4 regions of the Streptomyces sp. NPDC050617 genome follow, and region 1 is predicted to be linked to each of the others. Evidence: riboswitches for the same ligand, from Rfam matches in the RefSeq annotation. Region 1 holds a riboswitch; each other region holds the start of a gene.

Region 1 (3,198 bases):
CGACGACACCTCGGCCAACGATGTGATCGCGCAGTTCATGCACCTCGAACACGCCGCGCCCGACCAGGACATCTCGCTCTACATCAACTCCCCCGGCGGCTCGTTCTCCGCCATGACCTCCATCTACGACACGATGCGCTACGTGTCGTGCGACATCGAGACGGGCTGCCTGGGCCAGGCGGCGTCCAGCGCCGCCGTACTGCTGGCCGCGGGCACCCCCGGCAAGCGGTTCGCGCTGCCGAACGCGCGCGTCCTGATCCACCAGCCGTTCTTCAGCGAGCCGATCCAGGGGCAGACCTCGGACCTCCAGATCCACGCCAGGGAACTGCTGCGCACGCGCGAGCAGCTGGAGGAGATGCTCGTACGGCACACCGGGCAGAGCGCCGGGCGCGTCAGCTCGGACATCGAGCGCGACAAGGTCTTCGACGCCGCGGGCGCCGTGGCGTACGGGCTGGTGGACCACCTGGTCAGCAGCCGCAAGGCCAACGGCGCCGCGCCGGGCGCCGGCTCGCCCGGCGCCCGGTGAGCTCCGGTGCTGCCGCCCGAACTGCCGCCGCTGCCGCCGCTCACGCGCGCGGAGAGCGAGCTCGTCGACCGCTATCTGGAGGCGGTCGACCTGCTGGGCCGCGTCAACCCGGCGCGCGGCCACGACACTTACGCCGCGCTGCGGGCGGCTCAGGCGCTGGCCGCCAAGGCCGCGGGGCTGCGCGACGCGCTGGCCGTGATGCACGAGCGCGGCGAGAGCGAGCTGCACGCGCCCACGCTGGAACGTGCCATGCGGGTACTGGACGGGGAGCGGCGGACGGGCCGGGTGACGATGCCATCGGGTCCGGTGAGTTGACCCGCAGGTAGCTCAATGCCCATCCCCCGATAGGCGTATACGGGCCTGGACGATTCGCAGTGATCAACTTGCGCGATGCGCGCGGGTACTGGTCGGGCGGCGATACCGCACCGCTGGTGCGGGGCTGCGTACGGTTCGGGACGCGGAACGAAATCTCCGCGCGTCCACCCGAACAGGTCAGTCGTGACCAGCCTCACATAAGGCGATTTCGGCTCGGAATTCGTACCAGGGATGCGTCAAGATCCCTGAGACGACAAGCCCCCGCCTCCGCGGGGCGGTCCGGGCGGACGCCGAGTCCTGCCGCCGTGCCGGGCGTCTGGTCGACAAGAGTGCATCGGCAGGAGTGGAGGACCCGAGCACGGCGGGGGCCGCCTGATCGACGAAGTGCGACAGGCGGTCCCCTCGGGGTGAAGCCGCGGACGCGGCCGGGCAACTTCGCCAGCCCGAACCCGACAGGTCATCCTTCACAGGCGGTTGACGAAGGGTCGCGCATGACAGCGCACACACGCCCCCGACTGCTGTCCAGGACCGGCGCCGCCTCCGTACTCACCCTGGCCGCCTTCGGCGCCGCCGCTCTCCTGCCGAGCGGCGCCCCCGAGGCCGAGGCCGCCACGGCGTCCACCAAGGCGCTGCGCGTAGCGGCGTCGAAGAAGGGCTCCCCTTACCGCTACGGGGCGTCCGGCCCCTACCGCTTCGACTGCTCGGGCCTGACCCTCTACTCCTTCAAGCGCGCCGGCAAGCGGCTGCCGCGCACGGCCGCCGCGCAGTACAACCGCGCCCGGCATGTCTCGGCTTCCTCCCGCAAGGGCGGCGACCTGGTCTTCTTCCACTCCCGCGGCGGCGTCTACCACGTGGGCATCTACGCCGGCAGGGGCCGGATCTGGCACGCTCCGAAGAGCGGGACGGTGGTGCGCCTGGAGAAGATCTGGTCGCGGAGCGTCAGTTACGGGCGCGTGGGCTGACGGGCCGCCGGGCACCCGGCGATGTCAGTGACCGAGGGTAGTTCGAGCGCGCCAGGACAGCGCCCGTACGTCCCTTGAGGAGTCACATGCCGTTTCCCGGTCCGAGGGTGGGATGACCCCGCTCGCCTCGTTGCTCACCGACCTGGCGAAGGGGGTCTTCCCGCCCTGCACCACCACCGCGACGCCGTCCGGGCGTGGACGCACCCCGGCAGCACGGCCCCGGCCGACGCCTCGCGACGGCGGTCCGCCATCAGGTCCCGGCCGGCGGGCCCCGGGGCGGTCGTCCGGCCAGGTCACAGAGCCCGTGGGCTCGTCCAGGGCAGGGTGATCCATACGGTCTTGCCGCCGTCGGGGGCGGGGGTGATGGTGAGGGTGCCGCCGAGTTCCTTGGTGAGGGTGCGGACGATGACCATGCCGCGGCCGTTGTCCTGCTGGACGGCGGCGGGGAGCCGCCTGGGGCGGCCCGGATGGCTGTCGGCGACGCCGATGCGCAGCAGTTCGCCCCGGTCGAGCTGGACGACCACGGTGAAGACGGGCGACCGCCCCCACGTGTGCTGGACCACGTTGGTGGCGAGCTCGGAGACGATCAGCCGGACGATGCCGCCCGCCTCGGTCCGCTCCGGCAGGCCCCATTCGGCGAGCACGTTCGTGACGTGGCTCCGGGCCGCGGAGACCGAGGCGGGCACGGTCGGCAGAGAGACGGATGCTTCCTGCAGGTCTGCCATGGCGGCGTTGTTCCTTTCCCACCCGGCCGGTTTCCGGGGCGTTGCGCGGTGAAGTGTGAGTGCCCCGGACGGCTCTCCGCGACAGATTGCCATCGATGGTGTCGCCCCCGCGGCAATCCAGCCGGATGTGCATATATCTGTCGCTCAAAGCGGTGAACTCTGCGACGGGAGACCGTATTTGCGCGGCACACTGGCGCATTGACACCGAGTGAAAGGAGTCATCATGGGGAACGGTCCTGCGGTGCGCCGCCGCAAACTCGGCGCGGAACTGCGGCGACAGCGCGAGACGGCCGGGCTCACGAGCCGTCAGGCAGCGGCGGCGGTGGGCTGGCACCAGTCGAAAGTCAGCCGTATCGAGACCGGTCGCAGTGGCGTGAAACCCGCCGACGTGGTGCGACTCCTGGACGCGTACGAGGTGGTGGACGCCGAACGGCGCGCCCTGCTGACGGCACTGTGCAGCCCCGGCCCCGCGGACCGGAACGGGGCGCGGAACACCTGGTGGTACGCGTACGGCGACCTGCTGCCCGCCGAGTACCGGGACTTCATCTCGCTGGAGACCGCGGCCTCACAGGCCCGCACGCTGGAGACGACCGTGGTGCCGGGGCTGCTCCAGACGCCCGAGTACGCGCGCGCGGTCACCCGGGCGGCGCTGGGCGACCCGCCCGACGAG
Region 2 (3,198 bases), on a different contig from region 1:
GGTGAAGCGGTGGACGTCGCGGTCGGACAGGCGCGGATAGGGGGCGAAGAAGCGGTAGTACTTCGACTCGTCCGAGACCTGCTCGTAGAAGCTGGTCAGGCGCTGCGCGTCGGCTTCGGTGATGGGCCGGATCTGAGCCGTGCCGCCGTCGCGCAGCACGACATCGGCTTCCCAGTGGGTCGGGTACGCGGCGTGCTCCGACGGCGTGTGCATGGGGCCAGCGTACGACCGGGCGCCGACAGAGCTCGGCTCGCGGACACCGGAGGGTCGGGGCAGGGTGGGGAGGGGCGCGGCGGGCGCGGGAGCACGGCAGGTGGAGGCGGGTGACGGCGGGCGGGGCGGCACAATGGAGGAGGGAGCAGGGGGCGGCGCGGCGCCGGACGTCTCCGCAGGAGCGACGGCGGCACCGTGAGAGACTGGTCTAGACAACCAATGACGACTTGAAGGGCAACACCATGGTTGAGCGCCGCGTCACCGTCGGCTGGGCCGAGGGGCTGCACGCCCGCCCCGCGTCGATCTTCGTCCGAGCCGCGACCGCCTCGGGCGTCCCCGTGACGATCGCCAAGGCCGACGGCAACCCGGTCAACGCCGCCTCCATGCTGGCGGTGCTGGGCCTGGGCGCCCAGGGCGGCGAGGAGATCGTCCTCGCCTCCGAGGCCGACGACGCCGAGGCCGCGCTCGACCGCCTCGCGAAGCTGGTCGCCGAGGGCCTCGAGGAGCTCCCGGAGACCGTCTGATTCGGTTTCCACCGGCGCGGCACGGCCGCGCGCGGCGACGGGCCGCGGTGACTGTTCTCACGGTCGCCGCGGCTTTTGCGTGCGTACAGGCGGCACTCGCGCACGCAGAAGGCCCCGGCCGGGAGGGCCGGGGCCTTCTGTGCGAGGTTCAGAGGCTGACGCCGTGCGCGCGCAGGTACGCGACGGGGTCGATGTCGGAGCCGTACTCGGGGGACGTACGGGCCTCGAAGTGCAGGTGCGGGCCGGTGACGTTGCCGGTGGCGCCCGAGAGGGCTATCTGCTGCCCCGGAGTGACCGTCTGGCCGACGGAGACGCCGATGGAGGAGAGGTGCCCGTACTGCGTGTACGTGCCGTCGTTCATCTTGATGACGATGTTGTTGCCGTACGCGCCGCCCCAGCCGGCCTCCACGACGGTGCCCGCGCCCACGGCGTGCACGGAGGAGCCCTGGCCGGCGTGGAAGTCGACGCCGGTGTGGCTGCCGGAGGACCACAGTCCGCTGGACGCCTTGTAGCCGGTGGAGACGTACGAGCCGTCGACCGGCAGGACGAAGGCGTTGAGCCGCCTGCGCTCCTCGTCTCGGGCGGCCTTCGCCTTGGCGGCGCGCTCCGCGTCGGCCTTCCGCTTGGCCTCCTCGGCGCGCTTCTTGGCCTCGGCGGCCTTCGCCTTGGCCTCGGCTTCGGCCTTCGCCTTGGCGGCGGCCGCCTCGGCCGCGTGCTGCTGGGTGTCGGCCTGGGCGCCGATGCTGTCGGCGACGTCGTTGCTCATGACGACGGCCTGGGTGAGGCCGGTGTCCTCGACCTGCGGGGCGCGGTCGCCGCCGGACGCGAGGGCCGGGGAGGCGAGGCCGGCGACGACGCCGGTCGCGGCCAGGGTCGCGACCCCCGCCGCGTTGGCGCCGACGCGCACGGCGCGGCTCGGACGACGGTGCTTCCCGGTGGCACGGGTGAACGCCATAGGTACGGCTGATCCTTTCCTTCCTTCTCGCCTACCGGGTTAGCTGACGGGTTCGGAGCAGGAAGGTCTCCTACGGGCCCCTCCGGGAAGGGGTCCGATTCACCCCAGGGACGTGTGGGTCCCCGGCTCCCCTGGCTCACGCCATCTCGGGGACTCGGCGATGGTTGCCCGGGGCCGCGGATGCGACTCACATCTGACGGACAACCGCCACGAACTTATTCGGCGCTTCTTTCAATCGGCAAACAGAACCGCGATTTTGTGCCCTAGGCCACACAGCAGAAAGGCAACCTCTCCGATAAACCGGACATACAGCGGGGCGCGAAGGCCCCAAAGGTCCCTCGCGCCCCACTCACCCCGTTATGGGGGTCCTGCCGTTATCGCGGTCCTTTTTCCCGGCGGTCAGCCGGAGACGACCGTCACCTCTCCGATGCCGAGCGCCTTGACGGGCCCCTGGATCTCCGCGGCGTCGCCGACGAGGACCGTGACGAGCCGGTCGGCCGGGAAGGCGCTGACGGCGGCCGCGGTGGCCTCCACCGTGCCGGTCTCCGCGAGGCGCGCGTACAGCTGGGCCTGGAAGTCGTCCGGGAGGTGCTGCTCGACCTGGTCGGCGAGCGTCCCGGCGACGGCGGCGGCCGTCTCGTACTTCAGCGGGGCGACGCCCACGAGGTTCTGCACGGCGACGTCGCGCTCGGCGTCCGTCAGCCCCTCGGCGGCCAGCGTCCGCAGCACGGTCCACAGGTCCGCGAGCGCCGGTCCGGTGGACTCGGTGTCCACCGAGCCGCTGATGGCCAGCAGCGAGGCGCCCGTGGACCCCTGGAGGGCCGTGGGCTCCGAGGAGCGCAGCACCTGGGCGTAGGAGCGGACACCGTAGGTGTAGCCCTTCTCCTCGCGCAGGACGCGGTCCAGGCGCGAGGTGAGGGTGCCGCCGAGGCAGTACGCGCCGAGGACCTGGGCGGGCCAGACGCGGTCGTGCCGGTCGGGGCCGATCCGGCCGATGAGCAGCTGGGTCTGCACGGCGCCGGGGCGGTCCACGATCACCACCCGGCCGGTGTCGTCGGCGGTGATGGGCGTGACCGGATACGGCTCGGCGGTGCCGCCGGTCCACGTGCCGAGCGTGTCCGCGAGGGCCTCGGCCAGGTCGACGCCGGTGAAGTCGCCGACGACCACGGCGGTCGCGGTGGCGGGCCGTACGTGCGCCTCGTAGAAAGCCCGTACGGCCGCGGCGTCGATGTTCCGGACGGTGTCCTCGGTGCCCTGGCGGGGCCGCGACATGCGGGCGCCCGCGGGGAAGAGCTGCTTGGACAGCGCCATGGCGGCCCGCCGGGCCGGGTTGGCCAGCTCGTGCGGGATCTCGTCGAGGCGGTTGCCCACGAGCCGCTCGATCTCGCTGTCCGCGAAGGCCGGCGCCCGCAGCGCGTCGGCGAGCAGGGCCAGCGCCTTGGGCAGCCGGGAGGCCGGGACCTCCAGCGAGACCCGGACGCCCGGGTGGTCGGCGTGCGCGTCGAG
Region 3 (3,198 bases), on a different contig from region 1:
GTGACATTGCCGGTCGCGCCGACCCGGCCGATGACGTCGCCCGTCTTCACCTTTCCGGAGGTCACGGAGATCGACGACTGGTGGCAGAACCACAGCTCAGTGCCGTCGTCCAGGGTGAGCACCGTGCGGTAGCCGTACGAACCCGCCCACCCGGCCTGCGTGATCGTGCCGCCGTGCACCGCCTTGATCGGCGTACCCGTCGGCGCCGCGAAGTCCTGCCCGGTGTGGTTGGCGGACCACATGTCGCCCGACTGGCCGAATCCGGCGGTAAGCGTGTACGAGCCGACGGGCAGCGTGTACGAGCCCGTCGGCTGAGCCTGCGCCGTGCCCTGCGCCGTCGCCCCCGGCTTCCCCTCCGCCTTCTGGTGGGCGGCCTTCGCGGCCTCAGCCGCCTCCGCAGCCTCCGCCGCCTTCTCGGCCTTCCGCTTGGCCGCCGCTTCCGCTTCTGCCTCGGCATCCGCCTTCCGCTTCGCCGCCGCGTCGGCGGCCTCGGCCTCCGCGGCTCGGGCGGCGGCATCACGCGACTCGTCGGCCGCGGCGGACTGCTGGTGCTCGGCCTGCTGAAGGATGCGGGCGCGGAGCGCCTCACCCGCGTCGGCGACGCCGTTCGCCGCGTCCTCCGCGGACAGGCCCATCCGGGACAGCGGCTGCTGATCCGCAACGGAAGCCTCAGAAGCCCCCGCCGTCTCCGGAGCGGAGTCGTCCGCTACGAGCGAGCCGATGCCCGGCAGGTCCTCGACGGCCGGCAGCTTCCCCGGCAACTCGCCCACCTGATCGGCCAGATGCGCCAGGTCGGGCACGGATATCGGCGGCGCCGGGCGGTCCTTGGCGCTCGCCATGCCGCCCGCCCCGACCGCCGCGATGACACCGACGCCGAGCACCGCTCCGCTACGGGCCATCGTGCCGCCGCGCTGCTTGCCGACCCGGTGCTTGCCGCGGGCCGGGCCCGCGGGGTCCTCGGCGGGGTTCCACTCCTCCCACAGCTCCGCGCCCCGCTCCCCCGACCAGCCCTCATTGGGGTCCGCTTCAGCGTCCACTTCAGCGTCCGCTCCACCATCCGCTGCGAAGTGCGCGGCGGCGGCGTGGGCGTCGGGGACCGGGCCGGCCTCAACGGTCTCGAAACCGGAGGCGGATGCGGCAGGCTCGGCAAGTACGGCGGGTTCGTACGGGGGCTCAAACGACCGAGCGTGCGTCGGCTCGTACATCGACTCGTACGCCGGCTCGTACATCGGCTCGTCGAGGGCAGGCTTGTTGGACGCCACGGGGGCGCACTCCTTTCCTTCCTTCTCGCCTACCGGGTTAGCTGACGGGTTCGGAGCAGGAAGGTCTCCTACGGGCCCCTTCTCGCGAAGGCGTCCGACTCACCCCAAGGTTGGTGGTTCCCCGGTTCCCTGGTGCCTCGTGTTGCCGGTGCTGCCGATGGTGCTGGGTACGTACGGTGTTGCCGGTGTTGCTGGTGCCTGCGGGATTCGGCGAAGGCGCACGGTGCCGCCTCTTGCGGCGGTTGTGACGACCGCGCTGCGTTATCGAACGTTAATAGAAGCGAGACCCGGATACCAAGCTGTTGCCCGTAATCCGCGCAGGCTTTGGTGAGGACTTTATGGACACGCGTCGGCGAAAGCGGTCGAGTCGTCGCAGCAGCCGAAACCCCTCGGCGGCGATCGTGCACCAGTCGTTATGCGCAGTGATCAAGATCCACTACGCACCGTGTTCCCGATCCCCGGCCCCCGGCAGCCGCCCCGCTCCGCCCCCGCTCCCGCCTGGACCCGCGCTCCCGCCCCCGCTTGGGCCCGCGCTCCCACTCCGGCCCGCGCCCCCGCTCGGGCCCGCGCCTCCGCCCCCGCTCCCGCCCCGCCGGATCGCCAGCAGGGCCATATCGTCCGACGTCCCCCCGCCCGTATGCCGCGCGACATCCGCCGCGAGTTCCTCCAGCAGCAGGTCCGGCCCGTCGAACAGCCGCCCGTTCAGCCGGGCCTGCGGATCGTAGAAGACGCCCCGCTCGTCCCTGGCCTCCGTCACCCCGTCCGTGAACAGCAGCAGCGTCGTTCCCGCCGGAAAGTCCCATACGTCCACCCGGTCCGGCCATACGCCCAGGTCGCCCATGCCCAGCGGCAGCGCCGGCACCTCCGGCGATGCCTCCACCGCCTTGCCGTCCGCGTACAGCAGCAGCGGCGGCGGGTGGCCGCGGTTCACGACGCGCAGCACCGCGCCATCCGACTCCGGCCCCGATACCGGCTCCGACGCCGATTCCACCCCCGTCACCGCCCCCGACTCCGACGCCGACTCCGACTCCGATCCCGCCCCCGGCTCCGCCCCCGTCACCGCCACCTCCGCGAGTACGGCCGTGGTGAACCCCTCGAACTGGTCCAGCCCCTCCCGTCTCGCCCCCTCCCGCTGCAACGCCCGCTCCAGCCGCGCCGCGAGCGCTTCCAGGGTCGCCTCCTGCTCCGCCGCCTCCCGGAACGCGCCGATCACGACGGCGACCGCCTCGACCGCCTCCAGTCCCTTGCCCCGGACGTCGCCGACGATGACGCGTACGCCGTGCGGAGTGTCCTGCACCGCGTACAGATCGCCGCCGATACGGGCGTCCGCCTGCGCCGCCACATAGCGCGCCGCGACGCACAGCCCCACGCCGATACTGGCCGGGGGCGTCGGCAGCACGGCGCGCTGGGCCGCCTCCGCGATGCCGCGCGCGGACTCCAGCTGCTGGTCGCTGCGGCGCACGATGCGGTTGATGCCGAGCGCGAGGATGGCGACGGTCAGGACGGTCGCGGTCTTGGTCGCGGTCTCGAAGGAGTTCACCGCCCGGTGGTACGCGTTGGTCCCGGCCGCGGCGGCCACGGCCGCGACGGCGACGGCCGCCGTGCCGCGCCGCCCGAAGAGCGGTGCCGCGACCAGCGGAGCGGCCGACAGGAAGGGGGCCCCGGTGTACTTCGGCGGGGTCAGGACGTCGAAGAGGACGCCGCCGACGATGAGCACGGCGGGGAGCCAGAGCGCCAGGCGGTTGGCGATCACGGCGCGGCGGGAGAGCCCGTTCGCGGACGGTCGGGCGGACATCCCCGCGGACATCCCCATGGACGGTCGCGAGGACACCCCCGCGGGCGCGCCCTCGCGTCCCCGGCTGCGTCCCCGGCCTCCGGTGCCTCGCTTCCCCACCGTTCTCTCCTGACCGGTCCGTCCCGCGCGGCGCCTCTCCCA
Region 4 (3,198 bases), on a different contig from region 1:
CTCCTCGGGCGACGACCGTACGGACTCGGGCAAGACCCACTCCCCGAAGGGCGGGCCGAGCACGACGCCGAGCGGTACGGGCGGTCCGGGCAGCCCGGGTGATTCGAGTGATCCGGGTAAGAAGGGGACCGGTGAGGCGGACGCCGGTAAGAAGGGGTCCGGTTCGGCCGAGAGCCCCGAGCCCGGCGGCAAGCCCTCCCAGACGCCCTCCAGCACCCCTTCCACGCCCCCTGGGACCTCCGCCGACCCCACCACCCCCGCGACCGGGGCCACGGGCACACCGACGTCCGGCGAGGGCCGGCACCGCGGCGGTTCCGATGAGGGGGAGAAGGGGAGCGCGGGGAGCAAGGGGAGCGACGGCGCCGAAGGCCCCGCGCGGGACGACGGCGGGCGGAGCGGCGGCCGGCATGCCTCGCGCGGCGGGGAATCGCGCGGCGGGCACGCGTCCCGTACGCCCCAACAGGCCCCCCGTGACTACACGGTGCAGTCGGGAGACAGCCTGTCCGTGATCGCGGAGGAGCACTCCGTCTCCGGCGGCTGGAACACCCTCTACGAACGCAACCACAGCACCGTGGGAAGCGACCCCGATCTCATTTTCCCTGGTCAAAAGCTTGATCTCGGGACGTGAGTCCGACGGTACGGGCGGTATGTCCGTTCCGGCGGAAAGTGAGACATGGGTCTCGTTGACAGTCCCGGGTTCCCCGCCTGTCCGATCTTTCCCTACCGTCTCTCACCTGCGGAAATGCGCTGTTTCTGTGGGTAAGTAGAGGCAACTGCCGTCAGGGAGGGGGGTTTGAACCCTCCTGGGCAGTGTGTTTAACGTCGTCACCGCTCGCCACCGTGAGCACCACGATCGCCACGCCGAATCCTGCCGGCGGTCGCTGGATTCGTCGCGAAAGCGCCGTAGGCAGGAGCGGGGGAACCAGGTAGGCCGCCGGAACGGCCCGTCGACACCGACGGGGACCGGGACGGCTAGGGGTGAAGCCCCGTGTGCTCCGGCACACGAGGCCGGGCAGCTCACAGCCCGAACCCGACAGCTCACCTCGTAGGCGTCGGTGAGGAAACCAACATGCTTATCTCCAAGGGCAAGCACCGCCGTCCGTCCAAGGCCGTCCGTGTCGCCACGCTCGCCGGCGTCGCCGGTGCCGCTGTCGCCGTCCCGCTGATGGGCGCCACCTCGGCCTCCGCCGCCTCCGTCTCCACCTGGGACAAGGTCGCGCAGTGCGAGTCCGGTGGTAACTGGTCGATCAACACCGGCAACGGCTACTACGGCGGCCTGCAGTTCAACCAGTCCAGCTGGGCCGCCGCGGGTGGCACCCAGTACGCCCCGCGCGCCGACCAGGCCACCAAGGGCCAGCAGATCGCCACCGCCGAGAAGCTGCTCGCCATGCAGGGCCCGGGCGCCTGGTCCTGCGCCGGCGCCGGCAACCTGACCTCCGGCGGCCCCGCCGCCGGCGTCGACACCGGCTCCAGCAGCCGCGGCACGCAGCACGCGGACCGCAGCCAGCGCCAGGCCGCGCCGAAGCAGCAGGCCCCCAAGCACTACGCGCCGAAGCAGCAGGCTCCGAAGCAGCAGGCCCCCAAGCAGGCCGCGCCGAAGCCCGTCGCGCCGAAGTCCATCCAGAAGGGCGACGGCGAGTACAAGGTCAAGTCCGGCGACACCCTCGGCAAGATCGCCAAGGAGCACGGCGTCAAGGGCGGCTGGCAGAAGCTGTACAACCTGAACAAGGGCATCGTCTCCGACGCCAACCTGATCTACCCGGGTCAGCAGCTCCACCTGAGCTGATCCGTTCCCTGGGGGCGGCTTCACCGCCGCCCCCGTCTCTCCGCTCATGAGAGACCGCCCCGCTCCGGCGCGCCATCCCCCCCCCCGATCGCGCCGTAGCGGGGCACTCGCATATCCGGGGCCCGTCGCCGGTCCTTCGGACCTGTCCGGTTCCCGCCCCATTCCCCCTTCGGCGAACAACGCCGTCATTCATCCTCTGATCTGGCTCTTCGGCCCATTTTTCCGCTCACGGTCCGGGCTGCGCGCGGGCGGACGTCCCCCGGCCCGTTAGGCTCGGGGTGCAGAAACCAGTCACCCCATGAAGGAGACACTCGTGCCGTCCATCGACGTCGTCGTAGCTCGCGAGATCCTCGACTCGCGAGGCAACCCCACGGTCGAGGTCGAGGTCGGCCTCGACGACGGCTCCACGGGCCGTGCCGCCGTGCCGTCCGGCGCCTCCACCGGTGCCTTCGAGGCGCTGGAGCTGCGTGACGGCGACCGCAACCGCTACCAGGGCAAGGGCGTCGAGAAGGCCGTCCTCGCCGTCATCGAGCAGATCGGCCCGGAGCTCGTCGGCTACGACGCCACCGAGCAGCGCCTGATCGACCAGGCGATGTTCGACCTGGACGCCACCGCGGACAAGTCCTCGCTCGGCGCCAACGCCATCCTCGGCGTCTCCCTCGCCGTCGCGCACGCCGCCTCCGAGGCGTCCGACCTGCCGCTCTTCCGCTACCTCGGCGGCCCGAACGCGCACCTGCTGCCGGTGCCGATGATGAACATCCTCAACGGCGGCTCGCACGCCGACTCCAACGTGGACATCCAGGAGTTCATGATCGCGCCGATCGGCGCGGAGTCCTTCTCCGAGGCGCTGCGCTGGGGCGCCGAGGTCTACCACACGCTCAAGAGCGTGCTGAAGGAGCGCGGCCTGTCCACCGGCCTCGGCGACGAGGGCGGCTTCGCCCCGAACCTGGGCTCGAACCGCGAGGCGCTCGACCTCATCATCGAGGCCATCAAGCAGGCCGGTTACGCGCCCGGCCAGGACATCGCGCTGGCGCTCGACGTCGCCGCCTCCGAGTTCTACAAGGACGGCGTCTACGCCTTCGAGGGCCAGGAGCGCTCCGCCGCGCAGATGACGGAGTACTACGAGGAGCTCGTCGCCTCCTACCCGCTGGTCTCCATCGAGGACCCGCTGTACGAGGACGACTGGGCGGGCTGGAAGGTCCTCACCGACAAGCTGGGCGAGAAGGTCCAGATCGTCGGCGACGACCTGTTCGTCACCAACCCGGAGCGGCTCGGCCGCGGCATCGAGGAGGGCGCCGCCAACGCCCTGCTGGTCAAGGTCAACCAGATCGGCTCGCTGACCGAGACCCTCGACGCCGTCGAGCTGGCCCAGCGCAACGGCTTCAAGTGCATGATGTCCCACCGCTCCGGCG

What was found. A riboswitch is a leader RNA that binds a small molecule or an ion and turns the genes downstream of it on or off. The one in region 1 is predicted to bind cyclic di-AMP.
Region 2: linked by a shared signal. The riboswitch ahead of AB0I49_RS00365 (M23 family metallopeptidase) and the one ahead of AB0I49_RS20535 (C40 family peptidase) in region 1 are both predicted to bind cyclic di-AMP.
Region 3: linked by a shared signal. The riboswitch ahead of AB0I49_RS16790 (peptidoglycan DD-metalloendopeptidase family protein) and the one ahead of AB0I49_RS20535 (C40 family peptidase) in region 1 are both predicted to bind cyclic di-AMP.
Region 4: linked by a shared signal. The riboswitch ahead of AB0I49_RS34190 (transglycosylase family protein) and the one ahead of AB0I49_RS20535 (C40 family peptidase) in region 1 are both predicted to bind cyclic di-AMP.

The regions. Positions count from the first base shown of each region.
Region 1 is NZ_JBFAIS010000015.1:12,178-15,375, reverse strand. Features, by position in the region: gene AB0I49_RS20545 (ATP-dependent Clp protease proteolytic subunit) at 1-526, shown strand, start outside; gene AB0I49_RS20540 (hypothetical protein) at 533-841, shown strand; cyclic di-AMP (ydaO/yuaA leader) riboswitch at 1,120-1,329, shown strand; gene AB0I49_RS20535 (C40 family peptidase) at 1,333-1,803, shown strand; gene AB0I49_RS20530 (ATP-binding protein) at 2,097-2,528, opposite strand; gene AB0I49_RS20525 (helix-turn-helix transcriptional regulator) at 2,752-3,198, shown strand, end outside.
Region 2 is NZ_JBFAIS010000001.1:84,313-87,510, reverse strand. Features, by position in the region: gene AB0I49_RS00375 (GNAT family N-acetyltransferase) at 1-213, opposite strand, end outside; gene AB0I49_RS00370 (HPr family phosphocarrier protein) at 456-737, shown strand; gene AB0I49_RS00365 (M23 family metallopeptidase) at 886-1,692, opposite strand; cyclic di-AMP (ydaO/yuaA leader) riboswitch at 1,706-1,862, opposite strand; gene AB0I49_RS00360 (pitrilysin family protein) at 2,092-3,198, opposite strand, start outside.
Region 3 is NZ_JBFAIS010000011.1:29,809-33,006, forward strand. Features, by position in the region: gene AB0I49_RS16790 (peptidoglycan DD-metalloendopeptidase family protein) at 1-1,262, opposite strand, end outside; cyclic di-AMP (ydaO/yuaA leader) riboswitch at 1,274-1,423, opposite strand; gene AB0I49_RS16795 (PP2C family protein-serine/threonine phosphatase) at 1,699-3,057, opposite strand.
Region 4 is NZ_JBFAIS010000038.1:17,649-20,846, reverse strand. Features, by position in the region: gene AB0I49_RS34195 (transglycosylase family protein) at 1-628, shown strand, start outside; cyclic di-AMP (ydaO/yuaA leader) riboswitch at 923-1,067, shown strand; gene AB0I49_RS34190 (transglycosylase family protein) at 1,070-1,786, shown strand; gene eno (phosphopyruvate hydratase) at 2,100-3,198, shown strand, end outside.